2 regions of the Paenibacillus sp. FSL F4-0122 genome follow, and region 1 is predicted to be linked to the other one. Evidence: riboswitches for the same ligand, from Rfam matches in the RefSeq annotation. Region 1 holds a riboswitch; the other holds the start of a gene.
What was found. Region 1 has a riboswitch for cyclic di-GMP ahead of MHH49_RS07480 (choice-of-anchor A family protein). Riboswitches for the same ligand answer to the same signal wherever they lie in the genome.
Positions count from the first base shown of each region.

Region 1 (15,143 bases):
GAAATGTAGACCTTTGGCGATACGCAGCGCATTCTCTAATCCAAAGAAGCTCGGAATAGACCATAACCCATGCCGCCGGTCAAATTCAATGTCCTGAGTGCCGTAGATAATATCAAATCCGGCAATCCAGAGCATAACTACCGTCCCGATCACAAACGGTGTAAATGCGATATTTCCAGTTACGGCAAACCATGCACCAATCGGCGCGGAAGCAATGACAAAGCCTAAATATAAATGGCTGAGAAAGGTAAAACGTTTTGTATAAGAATAAGTCGATATCAATACGATTGCTACCGGCGATAAGAGCAGGCAGAGCAAGTTCAGCATGCCTGAAGCCACAATAAAGATGGCATAATTGACAATAACAAAGACAACCACTTCTTTTTCTGCCAGTAACCGTTGTGGCAAATGCCGATGTGCCGTACGAGGATTCTGTTCATCAAACGTACGGTCTGCCAGCCGATTGAATGCATTAGCGCCATTACGGGCACCGATCAATGCAATCAGACCCCAGATCATTACATGCCCTGATGGCCAGCCCCCAGCGGCCCACACCATAGAGATAATGGCAAACGGCAGCGAAAAAAGTGTATGAGAGAACATCACCAGTTCACTGAACATTTTCAGCTTTAGGCCTGCAGTTTTAAAAATGTTTAGAATAGCCATTCGTTTTCCTCTTTCTTCGCTACTTGAAATTCATTGTATTAGACATTAAGCTCCGCAAGGACTTCATTCAGGTTGTTAAGCAGCCCGTCGATATCCTCTTCCGTAATAATCATCGGCGGTTGAAAGGCTAGTACGTTGCGTCCTATGCCATTTTTGCCGATCAGGTATCCTCTGTCTTTCATCGCTTCCAGCACTTGATCTGTAAGCGCCGCAGAGCCTTCTGCATTCTCACCAGCAAGCTCCGCTCCCAACATAAGCCCAATTCCCCGGACATCCACAATAAGCGAAGGATAACGCTCTTGAAGGGTCTTTAGCCCTGCTTTCAATTGTTCTCCGAGCAGCACTGAGCGTTCAGGAAGCCGTTCATCGCGAATATAATCAAGCACAGCCAGTGCCGTTGCAGCAGATACCGGATTGCCTCCAAAGGTAGAAGCCGACGGACGGTTCAGCGCAAGTGCAATCTCATCCGTTGTCGCAAAGGCTGCCACCGGAATTCCGTTCCCCAGTGCCTTAGCCATACTTATAATATCGGGCACTACGTCAAAATGCTCCATAGCAAATATTTTGCCTGTACGACCAAATCCAGTTTGAATTTCATCAGCGATCAGAAGTACGCCGTATCTCTCCAGCAACATTTTGACCTCACTGAAGTAGGTTGGCGTTGGCATAATCATACCACCATTGCCTTGGATTGGCTCTACGATCATTGCAGCGATAGTATTCCCCTTCTCCTCAAGCACTCGCTCCAGAGATTCCAGGGAGAGTGCAGCGGCTTCCTCCAGAGATAGTTCTGGATGATATGGGCGAGGAATAAACTCAACGTCATGATCCAAGTATTTATCGGTACGCCACATCGGCAGTCCTGTCACACTCATAGTTAGATTGGTACGGCCGTGTAGACCACTCTCCAATGCAATGAACCCCTTACGTCCTGTATACATCCGGGCGAGCAGCAACGCCCCTTCATTAGCCTCTGAGCCGCTGTTCACGAAGAAGGTTCGGCGTAGACCGCCTGGCATAACCTCTTCCAGACGTTCAGCCAAATCCACATTTAGCTGAGTTAAATAGATCGTAGACGTATGCTGCAGCTGCTGCAATTGCTCAATCGTACGTCCAGTTATGGCTGGATTGCAGTGCCCACAAGCGACTACAGATACACCTGCGAAGAAATCTGTATATTGTTTGCCATTTTCATCATACACAAACTGCATCGAACCTCGCACAAGCTGAGGCGCATCGCGGTAAAAATGCTGTGTACACGGATAGAAATATTGCTTACGCTTCGCCGCTACGGCTTCTCTTCCGATGAATTCTTGCTGTTCCATGATTGATTCCCTCTCTTCTTGTGAAAATAGTAACTTATTGATAGAGTACTGTGCATTCTTCTTACTAGCAGACGATATTTTGTCCCAAAAAATAGAATTAGTTAAATTGCAGCGAACCTAGAGTATAACCCGCATAAATGGGCTCAAGACCACCTAGCATGTCATCTTTCACTTCAGTACGATTCATAGCTTGTTGATAAGAAATTATAATTTCACGCAACTGCTGAGCACTATACGTCGCTCCTTCAATACGGAAGCTAGATATGCCTAGATCAATCATCTCACCAAGTAACGGTAAATAGCAGAGCTCTTTTGCGAACAAAAGATGGCAACGGCCGTGCTGATCACGATATACCGGATTCTCACCTTTGTCTGTTTTTAGAACCAATACATTATTGTGCACATATTGATTATCCTCTTCAGCGATAGGTTCCATTACTTCAGTATTCTCATAAAGGTCGTGCTCCATATACATTAGTGCAGGTGTACCATGTACAACAACTTCCAAAGGCGTGTCACAACGTGAGGCAAAGGTAGCAAAGTGCTCCAGCGTCATTTCCGGTGAAACCGAAAGCTGAGTCAAACCTAATTTTGCATATAATTGGGCGGAAAGATGATTGTAGACATTTAAACTACCATCTCCAATTAACGGATAACCTGTAGAGCTGTATCTGCGAATCGCTCCCAAATTAGTAACGATTATACCGTCGATCGGCAAGCGTTCTCCACCAAGCAATTGATCATATTGATCGAAATGCAGCTCGGTCATCATGCGTGGCAACCCTAAATATATTTTGCTATCGCCTTTTAATTCACCAAGTTCCTTAATATCACGTTTTGTAAAAGGTCTGTCCGGTTCAAATACATCGCCCGGCAAATACAGACTATCCACACCCAGTTCCAATACTACGCGCGCCTGTTCCATATTATTCACACGTACAGCCAGCTTCGCTTTTGTTGTCTTAGGCTTCTTTTCTTGCGCCAAACGTTCCCGCAATTCCTCTACACGTTTTTCAGATAGCTCACGTTCTGCGGTTGGTGTGCTAAATACTTTTCCAGTGCTATAGAATTTGCCCGTACCTTCATAACGACGGTTGATATTAGCTAACCCTGGTTTACCAAAAGCATAAGCTGTCGAAAAGTCGCGCTTGCGGTTGTTGTACAGTTCTTTGGTATCAACCGTACGATCAAAACCAATCGGATCATCGATATATCGGTCAATGGCTTCGCCGTAGCTATTCGCCAGCATCACCATAAATTCCTTATCACGCATACGGCCCTCAATTTTAAAAGAAGTAATGCCTGATTCAATCAATTCCGGAAGATGCTCATACATAAACATATCTTTGACAGCCAGTGGATATTCAGCAGGATATACATATCCGTCTTTTTTAACCCGATAATCCCAGCGGCAAGGCTTCATACATTTCCCCCGGTTGCTGCTCATACCAAAAACATGGGAACTAAAGTAACAATTTGCACCATGCACAGAGCACATATCTCCATGAATAAAATATTCCAGCTCCATGCCACTCCGCTGACCAAGCAGCTTAGCTGTCTGCAGGTCCATTTCCCGCGAGGTAACTACACGAGTTACACCCAGATCACGCAGCGCATAGATCATCTCCAGGTTGTGAACATTCATCATTACTGAAGAGTGAATAGGAAGGTTAAGCTCCATCTCCCGAATAAGCTCCAACACTGCCATATCCTGAACAATCAAGGCATCCGGCCGAGCACTATCAAGAAAACGCAGGTATTCTCTAGCTTCTTCCACATCTTCCTCACTAAAAAGATTATTCACAGTGATATACACTTTTTTGTCTAGACGGTGAGCGATATCAAGTGCCTCTACAATCTCTTCATGAGTAAGATTATAACCTTTACGCATCATTCTCATATTCAATACAGGTCCACCAAAATAAACTGCATCACACCGTGATTGGATCACTTCCTTGAAAATCTCAAACGTTCCTGCGGGTGCGAGTAATTCAACTTCTCTACCGTTAAAATAACGTGCCATTCAAGTTCCCTCCCAAGTTGATACTACTAATAGGGAATGAGTATTATAACAAAGCTACTGCAATTCCCATGACCACAAACATCCCAATAAAAACAGTATCGAATTTGCCCCACCTTAGGCGGTGATACCGACTGCGGGGAGCATCCATGCGAAAACCGCGGGCTTCCATGGAATACACCAGATCCTGAGCACGCCTAAAAGCACTGGCGATAATCGGGACCAGCAGGGAGACTAACATCCGTCCCTTTTCCTTCAAAGGCAGCTCTTTTAGATCGGCTCCCCTTGAGGCCTGCGCTTTCATTATGATCTGCGATTCATCTAGAATCGTAGGAATGAAACGAAGTGAAATGCTGATCATCAGCGTGATACGGTCAGGGGATAAGCCAAGCTTTTTGAAGGGTGTCAAGATCCCCTCCAACCCTTGATTCAGCTTCCCCGGCGTTGTTGTGAAGGTCAGAAGCGCTGTAAAGGTGATAAGAAAGAACATGCGGATGACCGAAAATGCCCCTAATCTTAGCCCTCCCTCATAGATAGACCAGGAACCAAGAGTCAGCACTACCTCCCCTGTCTTCACAGACACCACCTGCACAATAAAGATAAATAACATTAAATAACGTAAAGGCTTAGCTGCTTTCAGGAAGTATTTAAGCGGAATCCGCGTGGAAGCCATAACGGCTATCGAAAAAATAGCCAACACAGCCATGGCCATCCACGAACGTGAGAGCAAGATAACAGCTACGTATAATAGCATGCCAGTGATTTTGGCACGAGCATCCAGCTTGTGCACCCACGAACCGGTCTCAATACTCCGACCTAAGATCAGTTTCTCATTCATGGTCATCCCTCTTTCCATCGGGCTTACCAGTGCTTATTGATTCCGCTGGCAGCGAAGCTATAAGCTCTGCCAGACTCTCAGCCGTCAAGCGGGGGACTTCATCCACAAGACCTAAATGATCAGCAACTGCACGCCAGTAACGAAGGGACTGCGGAACCGTCAAACCACACTGTTCCAGAATCGAAGGATCATCTGCAAGTGCCTTTACACTGCCCTGAAACGCCGTGCTGCCCTCTTTAAGTACAACCCAGCTGTCCGCATAGGGCAATAACTCATCCATCCGATGCGTAACGATAATGATCGTTCTGCCCTGCTCACGGCATAATCGCTCCAGCAAGCTGATAAGCTCTGCACGGCTAATGGGATCAAGCGTTGCCGTGGGCTCATCCAGAACGATGACCTCAGGGTCCATAGCTAGCACGGAAGCGATAGCCGCTTTACGCATTTGTCCACCGCTCAATTGAAAAGGATTCCGCTCCAGCAACGCGAGATCCAGCCCCATATCTGACATGGCCTGACGTGCACGTGACTTTGCCTCATCGAGACTCATACCGAAATTAAGGGGACCGAAAATGAGATCCTTTTCGACCGTATCTTCGAACATCTGCTGCTCCGGAAATTGAAATACCAATCCGACTCGGCGGCGCAGTGGCATTAGCTTAGGGGACTTCTCACCAGCCTGAATGGTTACATCAAGCACTTTTACCATACCCTCGGTTGGTTTCAGTATCCCGTTAAACATTTGCAGCAGCGTCGATTTACCTGAGCCCGTCGCCCCCGCAATACCAACCATCGAGCCAATGGGTACACTGAGGTTAATGTCCCGGAGCGCCGTCAGCTTCCAGAGGCTTCGTTCAGCGTAGGTGTAACTTACTTGCTGTAATTCTATGGCCATAACGTGTCTATAAGCTCCTTTTCACTGATCGGAACATCCACATGAATACCCTGGTTCTGCAGCTCGCGTGCAAGGCGCCAAGGATAAGGTTCACGCAGATGGCATTTTTCCAGAAGCTCCTCGTTCCGGAACAACTCCGCCGGTGTAACATCTGCAGCCAAACTACCTCCATGCAGCGCAAGCACCCGATCCGATGCCAAAATCTCATCTGCATCATGCGTAATCATGAGGATCGTGTACTTCCCTTCTGCCCGCATATCCTGCAGAATGCCGAGAAGGTCATTTCTGCTTCCTTCATCCAACATAGAAGAGGCCTCGTCAAAAATGACGATGCCTGGTTCCATAGCAAGAATGGAAGCGATAGCAACACGCTGCTTTTGGCCTCCCGACAGCTCACCCGGATGCTTGGACAACAGATGATTTATTCCTAGTCTTGTCGTATAGGAGTGCAAACGTTCAGCCATCTCTTCGTACGGCAAACGAAGCCCTTCCAGGCCGAATAGGATATCTTCCTCTACAGTGGCTCCAATAAACTGATTATCTGGATTTTGGAACACCATTCCGATACATTGCCGAATGCTTCCGATCGTTTCCTCACTAAGCAGCATGCCACTAACCTCAATCTCACCAGCCCCCTTAGGCAGCAGAGCATTAAGCAGCTTGACCAACGTAGACTTCCCGCAGCCATTAGGACCAACCAAGCTGACCCATTGTCCTTGTGAGATAGATAACGTTATATTTTGAAGAATCGGATGCTCGGGATCATAGCCAAACGATACCCCATCCAGAGAGATGACTGCTTGTCCTTCTCCCTCTAAGTCTTGACCTTCGTATGATTCATTCATGTTAGTCATCCTTCCGCTGATGTGACTAATCAGTCCAAAAATTCTTCAAACAGCGATATTTTTGACAATGACGCCACCAAATAACGGACTGCATAGCCCACGGCAATTCCTGTTACTACCCCAGTGATCAGCAGCATGGGAAGATAATAAAAAATACTAAGTGATGCAAATACCATAGAAGCTGCCAGCAGCTGACCGATATTATGTGCAATCCCACCAGCTATACTAATTCCGATCAAGCTTATACTCTTACCTTTGCCACTAATCAGCATCAGCACAAACATAACAACAAAGCTAAAAAGTGAACCAAATAAACTAAACAGCAAGCTTGAGAAGGTACCTAGCAGAAATGCAGTAAGCAGTGTTTTGAGGATGACAAGCAGGAAAGCATCCCGTCCACGTAAAAAGTAAATACAAGTCAAAATCATAATGTTGGCCAGTCCGAGCTTAGCACCCGGCACCAGTCCCATCCCGGATAACGGAATCTGTGCCTCTATTAAACTTAACACTACTGCCACTGCGGCGAAAATCGCAATAATCACTGTTCTTTTTAAAGCTGTTGCAGATTCACTACTGGACATAGGCATCTATATCATCCTCCCCCGACGCACTGGTGATTTCGACTAATACTCTATGCGGTAGACAGACAATCGTCTGTTTGGGCAGGGTAATAAAACCAAAACCTAGGCAAACTTTATCAGCGCAATCGGCATCGTACATTTCAATCCCGTAATCATGCACCTTCAAAATGTTATAGCCGCGTTCCGTGCGGACCTCAATGGTTTGTTCTTCTTTTGTAAGCTTTACCGTTTTAAATAACTCACCGTCCACCGTTACATTGGCTATGAGATTTTTACCGGCCCCACCTTTGTCATCATTGTCCGAAAACCATCTCGGTACGAGAAAAGCGAGCGCAGCAATCAATACGATGGAAATCAGCCACACATCTGCGCGTTTCATAAAAATCTCCCTTATTTTTTAATTAAAATCCAGACTTATTAATTATAACGGTCTACCCTCAATCCTTCAATCAATGTTGGAGTTTATTGTCAGTTTTAGAGAGCTGTTCACAAAATAGGCACGCAAAATAACCCCAGCAGACACAAGCCCTTCGTCTCTGGCATTTTCAGTTGTAGTTTGTAGCGTTTGCAAAAATATCCAACTTACATTTTAGCCCATTTGCACCGAGATCGCCCATCTCCTCTGGTTTACTAGCTTTTCCGGAATAATTCACAATTAACCCAATTTAAGTTACTTTCGAAATCTAAGCGCTCCCTATCGAGGTTTGTTTCTCTCTAGAATCAAATAAACCTTATCTTGGAATTCATTATTATATTTGCCTTTTAAACAATAGTGTGTTATATTTATATGGTATTTGTTTTTCGATATATTGAATATCCCCACCAAGAAGATGTCAGGCCGACTATTATACACATCGGCATTTTGGACAAAGAGGCTTTATGTTTTCTTGCAGTACTCTTCCTTTTTATGAGATTAAATTCGAAATATAGCATTCCGATTCACACTGGCGCGGTCAATGGAGCCGCAAGGGCAAAAGAGAGGTAGGGCTTTTGTCGTATTGGAAGGATTATTCTCGCCACACGGCTGCTGGAAATAACAAGGAATCAAGACACCCGTTACTCACGAACGGCGGGGGATGAATATAACGAGAAAGCATGACGGTACGATCCTTATTCAAGGACTACGTCATGTGTGGAAAAATATAGGCGCCCGATAACCGCTACCTAGCGGATATCGGGCGCTGTCTACGTTCAGGACTTATTTTACATATCGGCTTACAAAAGCTGTTACTACATCTATATACCCCGCCTTATCCGTATCATAAGACAATCCATGCCCCGCTTGCGGCACTATGAGCCTCTCCTTTGGACTCTGGCATGCCTCATACAATTCATTCATCATAGCAAAAGGTACAAAGTTATCCGCATCCCCGTGAATAAAAAGAATCGGAACCTTCGCTTTCCGCACTTGTTTTAATGCAGAGGCTTCACCAAAACCATACCCCGCCTTCAAGCGGGTGATTAGACTTGCACTTTGAACGAAAGGGAAACTTGGCAAACGATACATGCGCCGTAGTTGGTAAGATAATTGTGCTTTTACTGAGGTATAAGCGCAGTCCGCAACAATAGCTTTTACCTGCGGCGGAAGATCTTCCCCTGAGGTCATTAGCACTGTAGCACCGCCCATAGAAACACCGTGAAGCACAATTTGAGCACTAGACCCAGTCTTTTTAATCATGTATTCAATCCATTGCAAATAATCTTTTCGTTCCGGCCAACCAAAACCAATGTAATCCCCTGCGCTATCTCCATGCCCCCTTGCATCGGGAATTAGGATGTTAAAGCCTAAGTTCTCGTAGTAGATTTTGGCGTACGCCCCCATATCCTTTGCTTTACCTGAATAACCGTGGGCTAGAATGGCTGTGCGTCCCGCAGCACGATTAGATTGGAGTAAGAAACCTCTTAGTTTAAGTCCATCTGCAGATACGATCTCAATATTCTCGAAGCTCTGGCGAGAGACCCAATCCTTCCCCTCCCCCCAAGAAGCTCCGGCAACCGGAGGATCAGCCTTCAGATTAGGATTATTACTTAGAAATACCTTTGGTGCTCGTTTAATAGCAATACCATAGAAGAAAAATCCCACATAGATTAGAATCCCTATGATGATTACAGCGCTAATAATGAACCATATCAATTCGCCTTCGCCATCCCCTCTTCATTTCTTTTGCAACAAGAGTATACCATCTACTTAGAATGCACCAAACTATCGCAATCATGACATACAAATAGAGCCGCCATCAGGACACCCCCCGAAAGCGACTCTATGTTGTGCTCTACCGTTTATTATTTATTCTTTTTGGAGAACTTGGTTCTCATTAATAATCCGATAAGTGCAAAACCTAAACCTGCTACATAGTAAGGTGCAGGACTTGATTCACCCGTTTTTGGCAATTCCTTCACAGGCGGCTTACCTAATGGGATCGTATCGTCCACTACGATGATTTCATCAGGTGTTGGTGTTGGCGTTGGTGTCACTGCCGGTACCGGACCTAATGGGATCTCATCATCATCAACAAGTACTTCTGTGCTATTCGACGGTGTTGGTACTGGCGCTGGTGTCGGCGAAGCTACAGGCCCAAGCGGCACAGGATCTTCTGCAAGAACTATAGTGCCAATTACGGATGATGGCGTTGGTGTCGGGAACACCGAAGTCTCTGGTGTCGACGTTGGTGTTACCTCTGGAGTTGGTGTTACCTCTGGCGTTACCGTCGGTGTCGGTGTTGCTTCTGGTGTTACTGTCGGTGTCGGTGTTGCTTCAGGCGTTACCTCTGGAGTCGGTGTTACCTCTGGCGTTACCGTCGGTGTCGGTGTTGCTTCTGGCGTTACCGTCGGTGTCGGTGTTGCTTCTGGTGTTACTGTCGGTGTCGGTGTTGCTTCAGGCGTTACCGTCGGTGTCGGTGTTACCTCTGGCGTTACCGTCGGTGTCGGTGTTGCTTCAGGCGTTACCGTCGGTGTCGGTGTTGCTTCTGGTGTTACCGTCGGTGTCGGTGTTGCTTCTGGCGTTGGCGTTGGTGTCGGCGTCACTGTTGGCGTTGGCGTTGGTGTCACTGTCGGCGTTGGCGTTGGTGTCACTGTTGGCGTCGGCGTTGGTGTTGGCGTCACTGTCGGTGTCGGTGTTGGTGTTGGTGTCACTGTCGGTGTCGGTGTTGGTGTTGGTGTCACTGTTGGCGTCGGTGTCGGCGTCACTGTTGGTGTTGACGTAGGCGTTGGCGTCGGTGTCGGACATGGTGTTGGTGTTGGCGTCACTGTTGGCGTTGGCGTTGGTGTCACTGTCGGCGTTGGCGTTGGTGTCACTGTTGGCGTTGGCGTTGGTGTCACTGTTGGCGTTAGCGTTGGTGTCACTGTCGGCGTTGGCGTTGGTGTCACTGTCGGCGTTGGCGTTGGTGTCACTGTCGGCGTTGGCGTTGGTGTCACTGTTGGCGTTGGCGTTGGTGTCACTGTTGGCGTTGGCGTTGGTGTCACTGTCGGCGTTGGCGTTGGTGTCACTGTCGGCGTTGGCGTTGGTGTCACTGTCGGCGTTGGCGTTGGTGTCACTGTCGGCGTTGGCGTTGGTGTCACTGTTGGCGTTGGCGTTGGTGTCACTGTTGGCGTTGGTGTCGGCGTTGGTCCAGGTTCATCACCATCGTATGGATAGTGGTGAAATTCACCACCACCAGTCCCTTTGAGTGAAGCCGCCACTAAAGTACCGTTAATCTGACCATTAATAAAATCAACATGAGCATAGGGGGCAAGTATGCTTCCCATTACACCTATGCCTGCCATATCAATATACGCAGCTTGGCTAAAGTTAAGCAAAATTTTCTTGCTGTTCAACACGTTATTAGGTAGAAATCCGAAGTTTTTCATTTTTACGTTAGAACCATCAATATTAATAATTGCTGTAGATCCTGAAGGAACATTTATTGTAATTCCGTAGGTATTAGAGACGTTATCTCCTGGAACATTAAAAACATTGACCGCAGGATCTGTACCTGTCAGGGTAAGACTGCCATATTGGTACACTGTTGTTCCATTCGCCGGCAATGCTGCAAGTTCTGCTGATTTGTCCTTCAAAGACTGACCTACGGCTGAAAAGTCAATCGTACTCCCCTGTCTTTTTGTACCTCCCTTGAGGAGCGTTACATTCCCTGAAAAATCTCCCCCGTGCACGATATTCCCATAAACAGTACCTCCGTTGAAAGTAAGATTCCCTCCAACAACAAGTGTGTCAGTCAAGGAAACCTCAGCAGCGGTCAACCTATCTCCAACACTATAGTTGGTTAAGTTAACGTTACCTCCAGCAGCAAACCTTCCTTCCGTATCCGAAACCGTTGTTATATCCCCTAGAATAAACACGTTGTAGACCCCTGCAATTCCCAATGTAGAAGAACTACTAGCTCCAGCAACTCCAGCTCCTAATGAGGAAAGCCCACTACCTACCGTCAAAATCCCAGCTAATACAAGCGAGAGTAACGGTCTTATTCTTCTTTTCAAATGGCACACCTCCTAAAACTATGATTTATATTAATCAGAATAATTACCAGAAACTCTAAAGGACCTAACAACAAAAAAGACCGCCAAAAAGAAGTGGAATTCCCTTCTCATGGCAGTCGGACGGTCATTGTGCCTTTAAGACACTTTAGACTCCTGGACTTTGCGTCCCGCCCTTTCAGACGGTTTGCTATTATCATGACTATATATATGTATTACACTGCAAGTCCAGAACTGGTAGCCGAAGCATTCTCTCCAATAACCGTCTATGACTTTTAATACTTTTTGAATTAATAACAGTTTAGCGCCCGACACCCACAATTGTCAATCAATTCCTTTCGATGATTCCGCTCATTATTACCATACAAAAAAAAGCGCCTAAAGGCGCTTCGCATAAGGTTTTTCATTAAATTTTAAAGTAACTGTATATAGCCCAATATGGATATCCATAAGGGAACACTCAGAATTAAACCAAAAAACAATCCACGCTGGAGGCTGCCCTCTTTTTCCATCATAATTCTCCTTTATGTACGTCCGATACATTAATTTTTATTATTACAATTTTAATATAATTTATTCTTCGTTATTTAGTTGTGAATTTAATCACATTGGATAAGCTGTTTAGAAATACCATTGATTATTTTTGGAATATCGGGGTAGAATACGAATATACGTTCCTATTAGAGGTGATGAGATTCATGCATAGAGCAGAAAGCAGGGACAACATGCTGGTGAAATCTTATTTATTGCTTCCGATGATTTTATCAGCTTTCGAACGGGACTCCGCCATTTTATCTACACACTTACGAACACCCGCCCCTTATCTGGAGGTGCTTGGAACAGCTGCTGCAGTAGCTACAACAGATCTAAGGGATGTTCGTGCAGAAATGAGAAGACGGGGAATCAAGGTGTATGAGCAAAACAGACTTAATACGGGAATTGAAGCCAAGTATATATGTCGTGGCTATCACGAACGAATGCTGCTGTTGAATGACATTGTTGCGGCTCAGGCTGCCATCCATATGCGCAGATACCTAGGGCTGGATATTTCCTCTTTTAAGAGTTACGAAGAACAGTTTCAAATTAAATAAAGCTGTATAGAAGCCGCTCTACTCTCCCCCCATCAATTAGCGAACAAAAAAATAGGCCTTACCATGGGAGTTGGCAAGACCTGAGAGAGATATACCACAAAACACTGGGGGGTGTTTGGTGTCTTCAATATATACCTCGAACCTGAAAAAAAGCTGATAGGCACATAAAAATTACATTAAAAATATCATTCGCTGTTCAGAAGTGATTAGAGTGCTCCCACAAGCTTAGCCGACCTTTAGCTGGAATTGGATGGCTTAATGGATGAACCCCTTCAAGCTTCCAGGCAAACTGTCCTTCGCTATAGTCGCCAAAATCATATTCGTTCCCATTGATCCATTCCCTTAAATCCACCTCTGGAGTAACCACATAACATCCCGCGAGCTGACCTGTAGCAATAATAGCTCCTGTCGGCAAATTATTTGCTGTATAGCCATGTTTCGCCAATACTGATTTGTACGGTTCCTGTTCACAAATCTTTTTGTCAATCCTCATTCCGGCATGAATGCCTAACTCGCCGCGGTAGGCTGTTCTCCATGAACGAGTTTCAAACTCTTTTTCACCAAGAGCAATTAAGGTCGCCCAAGGCTGCCGTATTGTTATACACCGCATGATATCTATCCCCTTTGTTTATGTTGGACGTTTGTCACGGATGTCACGGATCTCGATCTCGCGTTGTGTAATCTTGCTCTCCTAGACTTGATAAATAATCCCAACCGTTTGGTCAATACTCATTTCCATGATTGATCGCCTCTAAAAATAAGAACATTCATTTTTATTATATACAAACAAAAGTTCTAAATATCAATATTATTGACATTCACCTGTAACTCCCCACAATTTAAACAAATAAAATAATTAAAATTGATAAAGGAGAATATAGTTTGTATACTAATCAAGTAGTTAGTGTGCAAACTATTTAAAGAGGGGAATTAATTTATGGACAACCCAGGACAGTTATTAATAAGAGTAAGTCTTGAAATGAAAAAAAGCTTAACAAAAAAACTTTCACTTTATAATGTAACAGCTCCTCAATGGGCAGTATTAAAAGATATATCTATTCATTTAGAAGGAACAACTCCAGCTATGATTGCAGAGCGAACTTACTCGGATCGCCCTACAATAACGGGTATACTCGAGCGACTTAAAGCAAAAGGACTTCTGGACATTAGAGATAATCCAAATGATAAACGATCAAATCTTGTATTTATTACAGATTCGGGAATGATAATTAAGAGTCAAATAGAAGTTCTTAGTGACGAAATCATGGATAACGCACTTAAAAATATTTCTGAACAAGAAATGTCCACGTTTATGAACGTGCTTAAAACGATCTATTTAAATATTAGTTAGGGAAGTGAGACTTATGATTCTAATCACAGGGGCAACCGGTAATGTAGGACGTGAAGTGGTTAACGAACTAAGGAAAAGTGAAACACCTTTTAAAATTGCCTCCCATCGAAAAGACAGTGAGTATGTTTATTTTGATTTTGAAAATGCTGATTCTTTTCGTCCAGCGTTAACAGGAGTGAAAAAATTATTTTTACTGCGCCCTCCTCATATAGCTGACGCAAAAAAATATTTCCAACCCCTCATAGATATCGCAAAGGAAGTCGGAGTTGAACACATTGTGTTTCTATCTCTATTGGGCGTAGAGAAAAACCCAATTGTTCCACACCATAAAATTGAAAAAATCATTAAAAAATCAGGAATTCCATATACTTTTTTACGCCCAAGTTTCTTCATGCAAAACTTAATTTCTCAACATGGGGAAGAGCTACGTAAAGAAAAGGAGATCTATGTACCCGCAGGAAAAGGCAAGACTAGCTTTATCGATGTTCGTGATATCGGTACTGTAACCGCTAGAATCCTAACTGAGAATGGTCATGAAAATAAAGGTTACTCGTTAACGGGAACTGAAGCGCTAGATTACTATGAAGTAGCTGAAATTTTATCTGAAGAGCTAGGAGAAACAATCAAATATGTTAATCCATCAGTTCTTCAGTTTAGAGATAAAATGTTAACAAAAGGAATTCAAAAAGAATTTGTGACTGTTATGATTGGAATTTACTTCACTGCAAAAATTGGATTAGCCAAAAAAATCACGCCCGATTTACAAATATTACTTGGTAAAAGACCCATTACATTCAAAGAATTTGCACATGACTATAAGTACGAATTAGTTTAATCATGGTGGTTTTTTGGCTAAACCATCAGGAAGCATTTCAGGATACATTGTTCCTGCCGCGTGCGAGGGGAATCAATAAAGGTCGTCATAATGGATATGCTGCTGTTTATTCTTATATTGGTAATGTACTAAACGCTATGCCTGTGCAACCGATTTTAAACTAATGTCGTAACCACTAGAGGGGAAGGTCCATGATTCAAAAACCACGTACTACTATTAAATGGAC
Region 1 covers NZ_JBBODI010000001.1:1,757,410-1,772,552, forward strand. The annotation lists gene MHH49_RS07435 (UbiA-like polyprenyltransferase) at 1-666, opposite strand, end outside; gene MHH49_RS07440 (aspartate aminotransferase family protein) at 705-1,991, opposite strand; gene MHH49_RS07445 (peptidase U32 family protein) at 2,089-4,014, opposite strand; gene MHH49_RS07450 (energy-coupling factor transporter transmembrane component T family protein) at 4,058-4,849, opposite strand; gene MHH49_RS07455 (ATP-binding cassette domain-containing protein) at 4,842-5,744, opposite strand; gene MHH49_RS07460 (ATP-binding cassette domain-containing protein) at 5,735-6,589, opposite strand; gene MHH49_RS07465 (Gx transporter family protein) at 6,619-7,176, opposite strand; gene MHH49_RS07470 (NusG domain II-containing protein) at 7,160-7,549, opposite strand; gene MHH49_RS07475 (alpha/beta hydrolase) at 8,369-9,304, opposite strand; gene MHH49_RS07480 (choice-of-anchor A family protein) at 9,454-11,643, opposite strand; cyclic di-GMP riboswitch class I at 11,752-11,842, opposite strand; gene MHH49_RS07485 (hypothetical protein) at 12,339-12,731, shown strand; gene MHH49_RS07490 (ASCH domain-containing protein) at 12,928-13,341, opposite strand; gene MHH49_RS07495 (MarR family winged helix-turn-helix transcriptional regulator) at 13,669-14,082, shown strand; gene MHH49_RS07500 (SDR family oxidoreductase) at 14,096-14,917, shown strand; gene MHH49_RS07505 (DUF3221 domain-containing protein) at 15,109-15,143, shown strand, end outside.

Region 2 (15,143 bases), 590 kb from region 1:
TATGGTTAAATAGACCCATTATTTTATGAAAAAAAGTAATAGTGTGATAGAACTTTTTTACTATGTTACCACATTTTATATTACAATTCTTCTGATTATTTTCCGCCGAACCCGCTGACAAAACAAATTTATGTATAGGTCTTTTTTCGTCAATATGCATCTTCTAGTTGTATGTCCTATATCAATTTCCAGTAGCAGTTTTACCCCGCTTCTGATACTCGAATCCAATCTGTTTATACAACATTTCGGCCTCTTTAAGTAGTAAAGGATCTCCAGAACGTACGGCTAGTAATAGTAATTTATCTGCGTGACGGCAGAGCATTTCATGAGCTTGACTATGTTGTCCTTCATTTTGCAACGTGGTTGCCTCCTCAATCGTTTCAGCTGTTTTTAACAATTCCAGATGTTTCTCTACATGAAAGCAGCAGGTTTCACTCAGAACCTGAGTATGATGAGTGTATTCTAGCTCAAGAACCTTTACTGGAAGCTCTTGAACACGCTCTACGGTTGGCTTTTTATATTTCCACTGTAAGGAAAGAGCTTCATATCTACCTGCAATAGTAGTAGAGATATTGAATTCCAGTGCAATAAACTTTCGTTGCCCCGTTTTTATTTTGCCAAGCTTAAGAAGTAGCGAACTGCCTTCACCGACTTCAAACTCACACCCATACGAGCGCTTAAAAGTTACATGGGGTTCAAGCCAAACCCGCAGTTCGATTTCACGTGCAACCACTTTATAACTGCTGGGTCGGCTGTGCTCTGAAGGCATATTCCCTTTCCATTCGACAAGCAAGATAACATTACGATTGCCGCCTGCAAAAATACGATTTTGACTCCATGTGAATACGGGATGAATACTTTCTATCATTATTTCCACCTCTTTCTTTTTTTGGGTCTTCTATTAATGTACCAATAATGGCGGACAACTCCATGTCATGGAATGTATGTTCGGTTCTATATTATCGACAAAAAAAGAGTCATTCTACATGCTTAGTAGACTGACTCTTGTAAAAACAACCCCTTTTGTCTTTTTATGACGAAAATTTTATGTTTTTTTTCTCATCGACTCCCTAATTTAGTCTGCACTCGCTCTCGCTTGAAAAATAGTCCCAGTGCCCATTTGGCACACAACAGAGAAAATATAAAAAACAGTGTGGCCCAAAATATAGCCGGTACGGGAGTCATTCTTGCCAGATTGCTGGCATCTCCTGCACGGGACGGTGATACAGCAGCCGCGTATACCAGAAATAAACTTCCCATTACAGACTCCTCCAAGGTTAAAAAGGCCAATAACAAATAATAATATTTGCTGGCCTTCTTCCAAACCACCAGCATTAGAATATTTAACGCAATAAATCCGCCCAACCACATCATGCCAAAGCTTCCTCGTACGTATAGCAGGAGCATAATCAACGCCACACCCGTAGCTAAGATAAGGCCCCAATCATGGCGTCCCTTACTATATAAATAGAAGAGCAGAAGTGCAAATAAGGAGGCTAGCAAATAACCCGAGAGGGAAACTAATATTGCCTTGCCCCCTTCTTGAATGGCTGAATAGGTTACACCGCTATGATCTGCGTATAATTCAATCCTCAGCACACTACCCGACAGTAGTAAGGTCATCAGAGCATGACCAAATTCATGAATCATCGTGTCTAAATTCCGAAACAAAGATGAAAATGGGATCAATCTAGTCAAAAAAGCAGATCCGATCAGAAGCAATATTGTTTTAAGCCATTTGTTCAATCGACAGCAGCCCCTTTCGTCCAAAGTATACGATAAATAGTACCTCTTCTCAATCGAGATAATCACGGACTGATCGTGTTTAATAATGAGTAAACGAAAACCTTAAGGAGGTAAAAATTACTTTCATTATAAGCATTGCCAGTCCCATGGCGTACGCTGTCAGAAGCTGTCAAGCTGTGTTAAAATAAAAGAACTACAAGCCTAAATTGGGTGGTGATTATATAGATGAAGCAACATAAATCCCGAGCATATCTACAGCTGTTATATTCGCTCCTGTTCTTGCTGACGCTTACTGTATGCCTGCCAGCTCCTGTAGCAAAAGCTAATATATTCAGTGATATCTATAATGGAGTTAAAAATTTCTCCGAGCTGCCAAACGAAGTGAATGAATTAAAGGAAGGTTTTCAGCAAACTGCTGAAGAGCTTCAGCAGGCAAAGGATAAGCTCGCGAATACCACGCAGGAGATGGAAGCTTACCGGATACAGAACGAAAGCCTACAAGAGCAAAATCGCCAACTGACGCAGATGGTTGATGAATTAAAAAATGACCGGACGGCACGCGAAGAATATTATCATAAAATCAAAGTGACTATTTTTACAGGGATTGGACTAATCCTAGGTTATTTTATACTGATCCGTTTTATTCGTTTCAGCATGCTTTACCGTTCTCGAAAAGGCGATCGTCTGCGTTAGTCTTACGTATTCATTGAAGATCACAGTCACAGCATGAGGGAGATGAACTATGAACATCGATATCCAAGATGAAAGCGACAGTGGAAGCGGACAAGCCGTAGCCTTCTCCCTTCAGGAGAAGGAAGAGGTTCATGTACTCCATCCACAACAAATTATCGCTTATCAAGGTCCTTCCTCAGGACGAGCGGACAGATTTATGGATGTAAAGGGCATATACCGCAAGCGAAAGTTGATTCGTTCCGATATGGCAGGTCCTTGCCATTTCGTTGCCGCCCTTCCGCCAGGCTATCGCATAAAAATCCTGCAGCTCGATGGTAAAAGCGATCTGCTGTACGACTTTAAGCATCTCTTCTTCTACAGTATAGGTATTTCGCTGGAGACCCGGGTGCTAAGCATGAAAAATGTGCTCGTTACACGGGATATTGTAAAGGTGAAATTTTCGGGCAATGGCATGATTGGCATACTGACGGAGGGTACGGTCTGTGAAGCTGTACTGCATCCGACCAACCCCCTTTATGTCGATGCAGGCAGCATTATTGCCTACCCTGAGAATGCCAAGCTGGAGCTCACCGTTTACGGCAACCATTTGGCTAGCCAGCATATGAGCTATCACTGGAAGATGACAGGTCACGGGCCTGTGCTGTTTCAGGCAGGACGTCAGAACCGCCGATTCGAAAGAGATAATAACGATGATGGAATTGTTAAACGATTTCTACGCGAGGTAGTCCCCTTCGGGGGTGTGTTTATTAAATAGTTGTGTTCAGCAGTAAAACAACAAAACAAAGAGCGCCATGCGTATCCTATACGCAGGCGCTCTTTGTGGTTCTATCCTTTATAAGACTGTTGTCTTAGGCGATAAAAGCATTCAACATCCATGCATGTTTCTCAATGCTGCTTCTAATACCAATCAGCAGATCCGCAGTAGGTTGATCAGCCAGTTCTTCTGCAGTAGCAATCGCAGCTTGCAGTTCTTTAGAGACAGTCGTAAAGTCTCTAACCAGCTCCATTACCATACCCTTGGCATCTTCGCCACCACGAGCTTCCTGTAAATCGGAAAGCTCCAAATATTGTTTCATAGAGGAGGCAGGTTGTCCACCAATAGCAAGCAGGCGCTCAGCCAAATCATCTGCATAACCAGCAGCTTCATTGTAGAGTTCTTCAAACTTCTCATGCAGCGTGAAGAATTGGGATCCGCTAACATACCAGTGATAATGATGAAGCTTTACCCCAAGCAGGAACCAGTTCGCGGTCTGGCGGTTCAAAGCAGCGTGCAGTTCAGTTTGGCTCTTTAGTTGTGTACTCATTAATAAAACCTCCTATGGTTAATTTATTATATTGTATTTAGACTCGTTCTAAATCTATATACAATTTAACACATCCTTTTGCTTTTTGCAACCACTTTGAAGATTTACATGTTGCCGATTCTAGCATAACTTTTGTTATACCGCCTATTATCTCTGTCACACTCTGGATAACGGCCTCTTTCTAAACTTAAATCAAAGATATATTTTCCTCCGCCGTCTTCCCTTTCTGACTCCGGAAAAAAGCCCTCATCTCATCGCGTTTGCTCTTTGGACTTAAGACATATACAGTATCCCCTGGCTCAATGACGGTACTGCCATGGGGGGTGACAATGCTTTTATTCCGGATAATAGCAGTAAATAAGATATCATCTGGCAGTCCAATATCGGAGATTTTCTGCCCGGCAATGGGCATGTAAGGTTCAATTCCTATGTGGTTGAACTCGGAATCTGTCTTGCCAAGGGCGACCAGCTCCATCAGTGATGGCTGTGCTGAATCCTCTTGCCCCACCAGCTTCAACCGGGAAGCCAGCGGTGAAATGCTTGTTCCTTGAATCACTGCTGAGGTCAGCACGACGAAGAACACCACATTGAAGAACAGTCGTCCGTGGGGAAGATTGGCTAGCAGCGGATAGGTTGCCAGTACAATTGGAACGGCTCCGCGCAGGCCTGCCCAGGAAATCAGTGTTTTTTCACGAATAGAGAATTTGGAAAAGAGCAAGCTTATAAACACACCAATGGGCCTTGCCACAACCATCAGAATGACGGACAGCAATATACCTTGCCAAGCCACCTCTGCCAGCTCCTGTGGAAATACCAGTAGACCCAGCAATATAAACATAAATATTTGCATCATCCAAGCGAAGCCATGACTAAAATTCATAATTGTTCGATGATACATTAGCTCAGAATTGCCAAGGGTAAGACCCATTACATAGACAGCCAGCAAGCCGCTGCTATGAACGAGTGCAGATAACCCGTAGGTTAGGACAGCAAATCCAATCGCCAATACCGGGTAAAGCCCCGTGGAATCCAGGTTAATTCGATTGATAAGATATACTGCGATTTTGCCAAGTACAACCCCTATCACCAAACCAACTGCCATCTCCCATATAAAGGACAGCACAAGTCCCCATATCGCCATATCCGGATGCTGAATCCATTCGATCAGCGATACTGTCAAAAACACCGCCATAGGATCGTTGCTGCCTGATTCCGCTTCGAGTGTCGAGGTCAGTCGTTTGTCAATATTCTTACCGCCTAATACCGAAAAGACCGCAGCCGCATCAGTCGAACCCACGATAGCTCCGAACAGAAAACTTTCCGCCCATGACACCTCAAGAATCAGCTTAGCGAACACCCCAACGATAGCTGTCGTTAACAATACGCCTACCGTAGATAAGGATAATGCCGGCCGAATAATAGGCTTGATATCCTTAATACTGGTCTGCATCCCACCTTCGAACAGGATAACAACCAGCGCAAAAATCCCGGCCATTTGTGTTAAGGAAGCATTGTTAAAAAAGATAAATTGACTCAGTACCATCCCCGCAGCAAGGAAAAGCACTAGCGCTGGCATTCCAAATTTAGTGGAGAATTTGGTGGAAAACACACCTACAAGTAAGAGAGCTGCCAGCAATAATATGATATTATCTGCAAGTTGGGTCACCGTTTATTCACTTCCCTTTCTCTTCTAGCTTAAAATATAAGCTTCCTTATTTATGTACGTTATTACCCTTATCCACATCCTTTTGAGACATTGAATAATATAAGCAGGATTGAAGATTTCATCCGCTGGGGCTTATACTTAAAATAATTCCTTCCTACCCTGCTCGTATTTACATATAAGGAGGCTGACTGTAAATGCAATTGAGATTAATTAAACCTGCGGAGCTGGATCAAGCCGCTCTTCTGGCCCATTCCATCTTTCGCAAAGCCGGCGACACTTCTATGAAAGAGCTGTTTCCGCTGATTTTCAGCCCTGGTTACACTCACTCTTATGCAGCCGTTGCCGAGGACGGTAACATCGCTGCTTTTATGGGATTAGTGCCCTCCACGATCCGCACTGGAGAAGCTCTCCTGAACGTATTCTCCATCGGTGCAGTTTGCACAGATCCTGCTTATCGCGGCCAGGGACTAGCCGGTCAGCTTCTACAGCTATGCCAGACCCATGCTGCGAATGCTGGCGCATCACTTATCTTTGTCTCGGGTGACCGCTCGCTGTATACCCGAGCGGGATGCGTACCGTTCGGCGGTACGCAATTTGCCGAGCTGAACGCAAGCTCGGCTCACGCACTTGCTGCCGCAGCAGGGGAAGAATGGACGCTGCGGCCAATGCAGCCGGGCGACTTCTTCGCCGTCAACCGGCTGCTGAATGAACGCGAAGCCGGACAGATGTACAGTCCGGGTGAGCTAGCGCTGCTGTTGGGTGCCGAGGCTTACGCGGGTGTGCTGGGCTTGTCCCAGCGCACACTCGTAGCCGTGCGGGACGGCAGCATCGAGGGGTTCGCCGCGATGGCTGTGCCCGCGGCGGATGTACCGGCGCCGAGCCCAGCGACGGCGGTGGATTGGGCCGGCCAGCCGCAAGCGGTAGCGGCGTTGCTGGCCAAGGCGGCTCTGTGCAGCGGCGTTGGCACGCTGCAAGTGCCTGTGCCGTGGCAGGAGCGCAGCCTGCTCGCGCTTCTGCGGGACGCCGGCGCCTCCTTAAGCGCCGGCGCGAACAGCGGGACGGTCTGCATAGCAGACCGGGAATCGCTTTTGCGGCAGACGGAAGTATGCCGCAAGCGTAGCCTCGACTTGTCGTCCGTGGACGACAAGGAGCTGATCTCGCTGCTGTTTGATCCAGCGAGCCCGCTTCGCACCTCAGATTCCTCAGGGGAATCTGAGGCAATTCCATTACCTTATATGTCTGGTCTCCATTTTATTTAAAGTACAAAAATAACCTCAGCGGGAGAATGATCCCGCTGAGGTTATTTAGTATGCTCTATTAACAGTTATATAAATTCAAATAATTGCTTATTCTCTGGAGTACACCTGTAGCTCTTGAATAGACCAATAATTCCCGCCCGCTCCGGTCTGTACAATTTTGATATACCGTGTCTTTACCTTAGAAAAGGTTATCTTCGTAAGCTCTTTCGTGCCTTTTCCAGAGGTGAGTTTGTTCCAGTTTTGAGCATCGTCAGAAATATAAACTACATAGTCTCTTGGATAATCAAACGGTGATAACGTGCTGTCCAAATCTATTCTTTCAATTTCATGTGCTTCACCCAGATCAATCTGAAAATACTCTCCAGAAACCTGATGTTTCCCCGTATCCCAGCGCGTGCGCCGATCCCCATCGATAGCCAGACTTGGAGCTAATGCCACCGTATTCACATTTGAGGTTACCTTCCACTTTGTCCGATCCAGAGGAACCAGGCCGGTGGCTGTAATCTGAATTTTGTCGGAAAGTAGATTTGAACCTGATACCCTTACCGCGTAGGTATATAACGTCCCTTCACGTAAATTATGATCCGTGTATTCTGTAAGCTTCACATCGGTGGCTACCACCTTCATTTCCCCCCCGCTACCTTCAGCACGAAGCAGCTCGTAGCTTGCTCCCGGTGCCTCCAACCAATTTAATTTTACAGCTAAACCTTTTGTTGCTGCGGCTTTGAATCCTTTAGGGGCCGACGGCTTTACTTCAGAGGAAGGCTGCAAAATATACTGCACAGCCTCTCCTGGAGCAAGTGTCTCCGTAAAAGTTAACGTGGGAGTAGCCTTTTTACCTGTTACATAACTTCTTGCTTTTTCATACGTATTCCCGTTTCCAAAACGTTCCCCTTCATACACCCCGTTTTTCGGCATAGTCACATTTACACTCACAGTTTGTGGAGTAGACTCAAAGTTAACGAAATTAACCAGCACCTTATTTGAGGTCGCTCCGCTTCCCGCAAGAGGCTTCAATGTAGAAGTATCCACGGCCCGAACATATACCAGCTTGTCGGCTAACACATCTTTGTTGGCAACTTGATAAGTTAATGGAGCTCCATGCGTAGCATAGGCAAGACTGAGCCTTCTCATGATGCTGACACGTGAATCCTCATTTTCTTTTGTATAATAAATCTCTGTGGTCGCCGGATCATGCTCTTCTAAATTAAACCCGTATTTGAATAAACTGAAATCCTTAAAAAAAGCAGCATGCTGCACAAACATATCCGCATAACCAATATGCGCACGCATGATCCGGTCGAATACAGCCGCTGTCCGCTCCGTTGCCCCGTATTGATAGGCATCCACATGACTGTCCGAGGTACCAAATTCAGTGGTCAGCATTTTTTTGCCGAGTCCATTGTCTGCGCCAGTGAAGGTCTTCAAATTCTCAGTAAAGCTTCCTCCATTACTAAAAATATAAGAGTCCCCGTAGGAATGTCCATTGGTCAAATCCGTAACCTTCTCCAGCTCCATACGTTGCTCTGGATCACGTTCCCAGCCATCCGGATCTCCACATTCCTTCCCAGTTCCCTTCTGATTACCGCAGGAATCCTCACTGTAACTCGGCCAATACGCCCAGCCCGGAGCAACAGTTTGTAAATGGGGCGCGATTTGCTTGCCCTTTTTATTTAGCCAGTCCGCAATCGCCAAGTTAACTGCCTTAGAACGATTGAATAATCCTGGCTCATTATCTACCTCATAATATTGAAAATAGGGGCTATATTGCTCAAAATAATCCGTCAGCTTTTTCTCTGCATCAGCGGGCAACGATCCGTCTGCCTTAAGCTTAATATCACCAGTATGCAAATACAGAGCAACCGCCTGCATGTTGTAATCCTGCAACACCTTGTAATATTCCATCATATCCGAGCAGGACCGCCCAACATCGCTGGCACAGCTGGTTCGCATCACATTGCCGCTATAAGCCATACCTAGCCATTTGATAACATAAGGCAAGTGCGTAACTGCACCTTCATCGAAATAAAATTGCTTATTATTCACTACTGTTCCGGTCAATGTGTAGCTGCCATGGATAGGCTCAGAAATTGGAGCGTTAAGAGACTCTAAACGGAGATTATCCCAAGTCCACCAGGAATATTCGTCTTCTTTGTCACTGCAATATAAACAGCGAACCGTTTGCAGCTTCAATTCGTTCGTTCCTATCTTCAATTGCTCCTTGGGAATATATAATTCATAGGTCTTTTGAAAGCTATATTCACTTTCTGTGCCAGCAACGCCTGCAATTTGAATGATCCCCGACAATTGATGATTGGAGAACACACTCATTTGCGGCACGGATTTATACGCATCCAGAATACCTACGCTAAATAAGACCCCATTCTCCGGGATCTTATTTAGCTGATATGTGATCGTTAATTCCGGCTGGGTCTTTCCATTCAAGCCTGCAGGCAAGCTCTGCAGAGCCGATGATTTGAGCACCGAAGAAGGAACATTAAAGTCCTTCTTGCTGCCAGAAGTGCCACTCGCAGCGAATTCAGCTGCTGAGCCATCATGTTGTCCCAGATTCCAGATCACAGTACCATCCGGTATTTCTGCTGCAGCATCAGTTCCTGCAGATAGTCTCGGTATATTGGCACCTACCTTATAATCGTTTGTCCTATTCGTTCCGAAGACAGAGACAGACAACAGAAACAAGACGGTTAATGCGGCGAATTTTAGTAATAACAGTAATGGTTTGTTTGCAGATATCTTATTTTTTCTATTAGATATTCTCCTCGTTATTCCCATCCATAGGTCCTCTCTTTCTTCCGGAATGTCTTACCCTATCATTTCATTAGATTAAGGAAGGAACAATGCCCCTTGTGGAATTACCTGCTGCTTCTGGCTGGAACTCTCCCATAGCAAACGAAGATTGGCATCTCCTTCATTTTCATAATATTCAATTTGGATATCATAAAGCGTTCCAGCTGTGAGCGGGATACTTCCTTTATGAAGGGTTGCACTTTGATTTTTCCAATTGTCGATGATCAGCTTTCCGTCAATCCAGACACGGACTCCATCATCAGAGGATGCTGAAATTGTATATTTCTCACTGAATTTGGGTTTGAGCTTCCCTTTCCAGCGTACAGAAAAGTGATCTTCATTTATCCCTGAGGCAGGTGACGCACCATGCCAATTAAAATCAATCTTACGGTCATCGCGGATAAGTACCGCTTCTCCCTCTAAATCAGTATTGTTATAGTATTCTCCAGTTAAACCCGTTAGGGTTACCGGAGTTACGGGTGCTATCGAAGGACCTCCTGTTGTGAGAACATAGTCCTCTCTCGATACTATAAACGAGTCTTTCATAAAGCTTTTAATTGACTGTAGCGTATTATTTTCTGTCAGTAATTTTCCCCAGGTCATCATATAGACCCATTTATTTTGTTTCTCAGTTAATACATCCGGGTCCGGCAGCTGTCCGCTCTCCCCGATTCCGATAGGTTTACCCTCGGCCAATGCGAGCAGATCCTCATAGTAGGACTGCTTATAATCGTTATTGTAGATATCCGCAGCCAGAACATCGAGTTTATCCCCACCGGGATAATATGCAGCATAAGGATCTGACCATTCATTCGGCGCATTCGGATTCCATACCCACAGTAGATTATTTAGCTTGTGTGTGTTTACAAAACGATCATAGACAATACTCCAAAGCTCTGAAAAATTGTCCTTTTTCCCCCACCAAAACCAACCGCCATTCATTTCATGGTAAGGTCGCCATAAGACTGGAACTCCGGCATCACGCAATTGTCCCAAATATCCAGCAACCTCGTCTAGATCTGAGATTAGCCTCTTATACTGAGCTGTCCCAGGTGTAACATAAGCATTAAATTTCTCTTGACTGAGACTTCTGTTTACATTGGACCATTCTGGAGATGTTCCCGGCAAACTCTGATGGAATGTCATGGCTACAATGCCACCCTCGTGATGCCATTCAATTGCACTGTCTATCACTGCTTGCCGCTGTTCTGCGATCGTCCCTTCGGATTGATTATTAATCGCCCCTAATTCATAACCATGTAGAACGGCATTTTGTCCCGAAGTATTCTTCAGCTTATGAACCAGTTCATCTGGGCTTTCTAGATAATCATGCTGGCCCGACAAAATCCCTTTGCCACGTAGATTCACCAAATTACTCAGCAGTTGCTTAGCCTCTTCAGAAGCCGATGGATTACTGGGTATAACCGGAGGTAAAGAGGAAGAAACACTCATAGCCTTCGGAAGACTCTTAACCTCTCCCCAAGGCAGCAAGGAAAAAATAATAAACACCGGTAACATAGTAAACAACAATCTGTTTTTCTTATAATATTTACGCAAATAAATCCTCCTTTCGGTAGCTGTACTGCCTCTACAGGTGCTAAATAAACATACCTGTTATCGGACAATCGTCTTCTGACCTAATGAGGACTATAGCTTAGTAGCTCTGCAATAACGCAGAGCCACTAAGGATCGACCTTTTAATTTTCATCAATCAGGAGACATCCGGAAGAAAAAGTGCACTTGCTGGAACTGTCTCTTTAGCTTGACTAGCACTTTCCCACATCAAGCGGACTCTCGCATCGCCTTCATTCTCGTAATACTCCACCTTGATATCGTATAGCCGGCCAGCCTTCAGCGTTATAGTGCCCTTACGCTCAGTACCACTTTGCTTAGTCCAACTATCAATCACGGATTCCCCATTCACCCAGACACGGATACCATCATCTGAGGTAGTGTAAAATGTATATTGCTCATTATATAACGGCTTAATTTTACCGCTCCAACGTATGGAGAAACGATCAATCCCGAGGGCGGCATCCGGCGATCCTTGCCGCCAATTGAAATCGATTATTGCATCAGTTCTGTTAAGAGTTGCCGCTCCCGACAACAACATGTTGTTGTAATACTCTCCTGCAAGCCCCTTCGCGAGAGGAATTGCTGCCTCCCCCTCTTCTTCGGAAGGTGCCGGCGCTGGTGCGGCGCTAGGTGTCGGTGCCAGACCAGTATTTAATTTATCTCTGGTCAGGGTGTAGTTGCTATTCATAAATGTTTTGATTGTGTCTGCACTGTTATTTTCGTAAAGCATTTTTCCCCAGCTCATCATATACGTCCATTTACTTTGCGATTGCTGAAGCTTCTCCAGATTAGGCATTTCACCATTCTCCCCGATCGCAATCGGTTTGCCTGCGGCTAGACTCAACAAGCTGTCATAGTATTTTTGCTGGTAATCATTTTCGTATATATCTGCTGCCAGAATATCTACTTTATCAGCACCTGGATAAGTTAGTGCATAAGGATCTGACCAAACATTGGGAGCATTCGGACTCCATACCCATAACAGATTATTTAATTTATGAACGTTAACAAAACGGTCATACATTATATTCCATAGTTTAGAAAAGTTATTTTTCTTCCCCCACCAGAACCAGTTCCCGTTCATTTCATGATAGGGTCTCCAAAGCACCGGAACATTGGCATCGCGCAAGCTTTTTAAAGAGACTGCCACCTTATCAAGCTCAGCGATCAGATTATTATATTGCTTGGTACCCGGTGTAACGTAACTATCGAACTCACTCTGGCTGAGTGTTTTTTTCACATTATCCCAGTCATAAGAGGTGCCCGGCAGGTTAGCATGAAAAGTCATAGCTACGATCCCGCCCGCTTTATTCCAGTTGATGGCGCTGTTCACCACATTTTGACGTTGCCAAGCCATCGTTGCTTCGGACTGACCACTGATCGCACCCATTTCATAACCGTGAAGAGCCGCATATTGTCCGCTGGTTCCCTTCAGCATATTGTTAATTTCATCTGGACTTTCTAAATAGTCATGTTGACCAGCAATAATGCCTTTTCCTGAGATCGAGTAAAAATAGTTAAGCAGCTTTACGGCTTCAGGTGAGGCACCTGGGGTAACTGGCGTTCCAGAATTTGAAGCAGCTATGACAATAGACGGCGAAATCCCAACAGCAAGCGGAAGTGCAGTCAGAAACAGGACGAGTGACAGAAATGCACCAAACAATCGATACGTACGGTAAGCTTTCAAAATATTCTCCCTTTCGGTAGCCAGGCTGCCACTCTTTCGAAGGCCCTATAGCTTTGCGTCCCTACCTTTCGATAGGTTTGCCTTTTCAATTTAAGAGAAATAATCTCTCTTACCGTAAGTATCGACGACAATTAATGATATATTTAGTGTTTTTATGACTTTTTTTGATAATTGAGTCAATTTACCTGTTTCAAGAAATTTTGAATTGGTTAAATAGATAGGTTAGACCTATGAAATGAATTGTTGTAGTTCTATATCATTCCAGTCTAAAGTAATACGAATGTTATCTTCTTCTACTAATTCAGACCCCGTCTGTACCTCTATAAACTCAACATCCGTCAAAGCAAGGATCGCGTGTTTCGTTCCTTCCGGTATACGTACCACGTCCCCAGCCTTCACATTATGTTTTTTCTCATTCAGCACAATACTTGCTTCGCCGCTGACGATTGTCCAAATTTCACTACGCTTGCGATGTAATTGATAGCTGATATTATTCCCCTCGGATATAAAAATCCGTTTGGTCAGCACTTCATTGCCTTCATCATATTTCACATAATCAATAACTTTGTAATGGCCCCAGCGGCGTTCCTCGTACATCGGTCTTTGTTCAAAGGTCTTCAGCACTTCTTTAATCCGTGGGCTCTCAGCTTTATGGGTAACTAGAATTCCATCCGGGCTAGCCGCAATGATCAGATCCTTCGCACCAATTACCGTAATCGGAATGTCCAGCTCATTAATCAAGCAAGTCCCCTCAGAATCCGCCGTCACAAAACCTTTTCCTACATGCTTGCTGCTCATTTCCTCTGTCAGCGTATTCCACGTTCCAAGATCCTTCCAGAATCCATCATACGGCTGCACCACAATATGTTCTTCTTTCTCCACCACTTCATAATCAAAGCTGATGGAAGACAATAGCTTATACTGCTTCTGCAATTCTTCATATCCTAAAGGCAACCCTTTACGCTGCAAAATATCTAACAAGTACCCTAAACGGAAGGCAAACACTCCGCAATTCCACAATGCATTTTGCTCGATGAGCTGTTCTGCTTGTATGCGGTCTGGTTTCTCTTGAAAGTGACTCACCTTCATAAAACCATTCCCCCCCGCCTCTTCAGCGGTAGGAATAATATATCCGTATTTCTCTGAGGCATGTTCAGGAACAACACCCATTAGTGCCAGATTTGCTCCACTTTCCAGCATGGTCCCCTCAAGCATAGCTATGGTATCGAAAAAGGATGCTTCTACATAAGGGTCAACAGGCAATATTGCTACCGTCTCCGCTGGAGAAACACCTGCCACTGAATAAAGATAGGTAGCTGTTAAGGCGATAGCCGGAAAAGTATCCCGACGCTCCGGTTCAACGATAATCGGCACATGACTTCCCAGTTGGCTTTGTATCATTTCTACTTGGCCGCGGCCGGTGGCTAGATAAGATGATTCTGCCATCCCTGCTTCCTCCAGCTGTCTCCAGACACGTTGTACCATGGATTCTGGTTCACCTTGAGGGCTTTCAAGTACCTTTAGAAATTGCTTTGAACGTGAGTCGTTAGACAACGGCCATAACCGTTTACCTGAACCGCCTGATAGAAGTACCATTTTCATAGAATGAACCCTCCTTGAATTATGGAAATCGAGCATAATGGAATTGTTATCAAAACGTATAGCTTCCGCTTAGCCTTAGTTCGAGCGGATGCATTTTTTAAAAAATTTATTAGGTATGAACCACTCCAAGGGATTTTGGACTTCCGATCGCTGTTATCCTCAGATTTCCTGATTGGACCGCTTCTCGCGGTAGAAATCCGAGGATAAAGGCGAACACTCCGTTTCTACAGTTCCAAATTCCCTTTCCGTTCTTAACCTAACCAACTACTTTTTAACAATGATCCATGCGCACCGGGCTGTACCAGCCGGAAGCGAGCACGTTTTTCTAAAGATTTGCTTCTGCTCCGGGGGAGGCAGCTGCAACTGCAAGAACAACTGCAACTACAAGAGCAAGACTAGTTGCCACCACAGAAACAGAGACAATGACAACTACAAATGCTACTGCTACTGCGGTATATAATCAGAGTACCTAACTTTATAAATTGCTTAGAAACTTAAGATTAAGGGAATGGAGTGGCGGAAGAGAATTTTGGAACTGGAGGAGCGATAGCATCCGCCTTTGTCTGCGGATTTCTACCGCTATCAGCGGTTAAAATCAGGAAATCTGCAGACAACAGCGGCTGGAAGTCCAAACATTCTCTGGAGTCACGGCTCATCCCTAATAGAAAAATCACAAGTTCAATCAATATAACTTAGATTAAACCGCTCCAGCCACACTAGCAGAATAACCGCTCAATCCGCCCATCTGCGGGCGGCCGACAGAATGATAAACGAGGCCGGTACCCTCGATTTGCTCCTTGGAA
Region 2 covers NZ_JBBODI010000001.1:1,164,619-1,179,761, forward strand. The annotation lists gene MHH49_RS04990 (hypothetical protein) at 182-868, opposite strand; gene MHH49_RS04995 (M50 family metallopeptidase) at 1,060-1,746, opposite strand; gene MHH49_RS05000 (hypothetical protein) at 1,972-2,439, shown strand; gene MHH49_RS05005 (AIM24 family protein) at 2,489-3,193, shown strand; gene MHH49_RS05010 (Dps family protein) at 3,288-3,743, opposite strand; gene MHH49_RS05015 (potassium/proton antiporter) at 3,931-5,409, opposite strand; gene MHH49_RS05020 (GNAT family N-acetyltransferase) at 5,604-6,668, shown strand; gene MHH49_RS05025 (discoidin domain-containing protein) at 6,756-9,461, opposite strand; gene MHH49_RS05030 (glycosyl hydrolase) at 9,513-11,033, opposite strand; gene MHH49_RS05035 (glycosyl hydrolase) at 11,188-12,738, opposite strand; cyclic di-GMP riboswitch class I at 12,751-12,830, opposite strand; gene MHH49_RS05040 (sugar phosphate nucleotidyltransferase) at 12,967-14,340, opposite strand; gene MHH49_RS05045 (UDP-glucose dehydrogenase family protein) at 15,038-15,143, opposite strand, start outside.
Region 2: another riboswitch for cyclic di-GMP. It lies ahead of MHH49_RS05035 (glycosyl hydrolase); the one in region 1 lies ahead of MHH49_RS07480 (choice-of-anchor A family protein).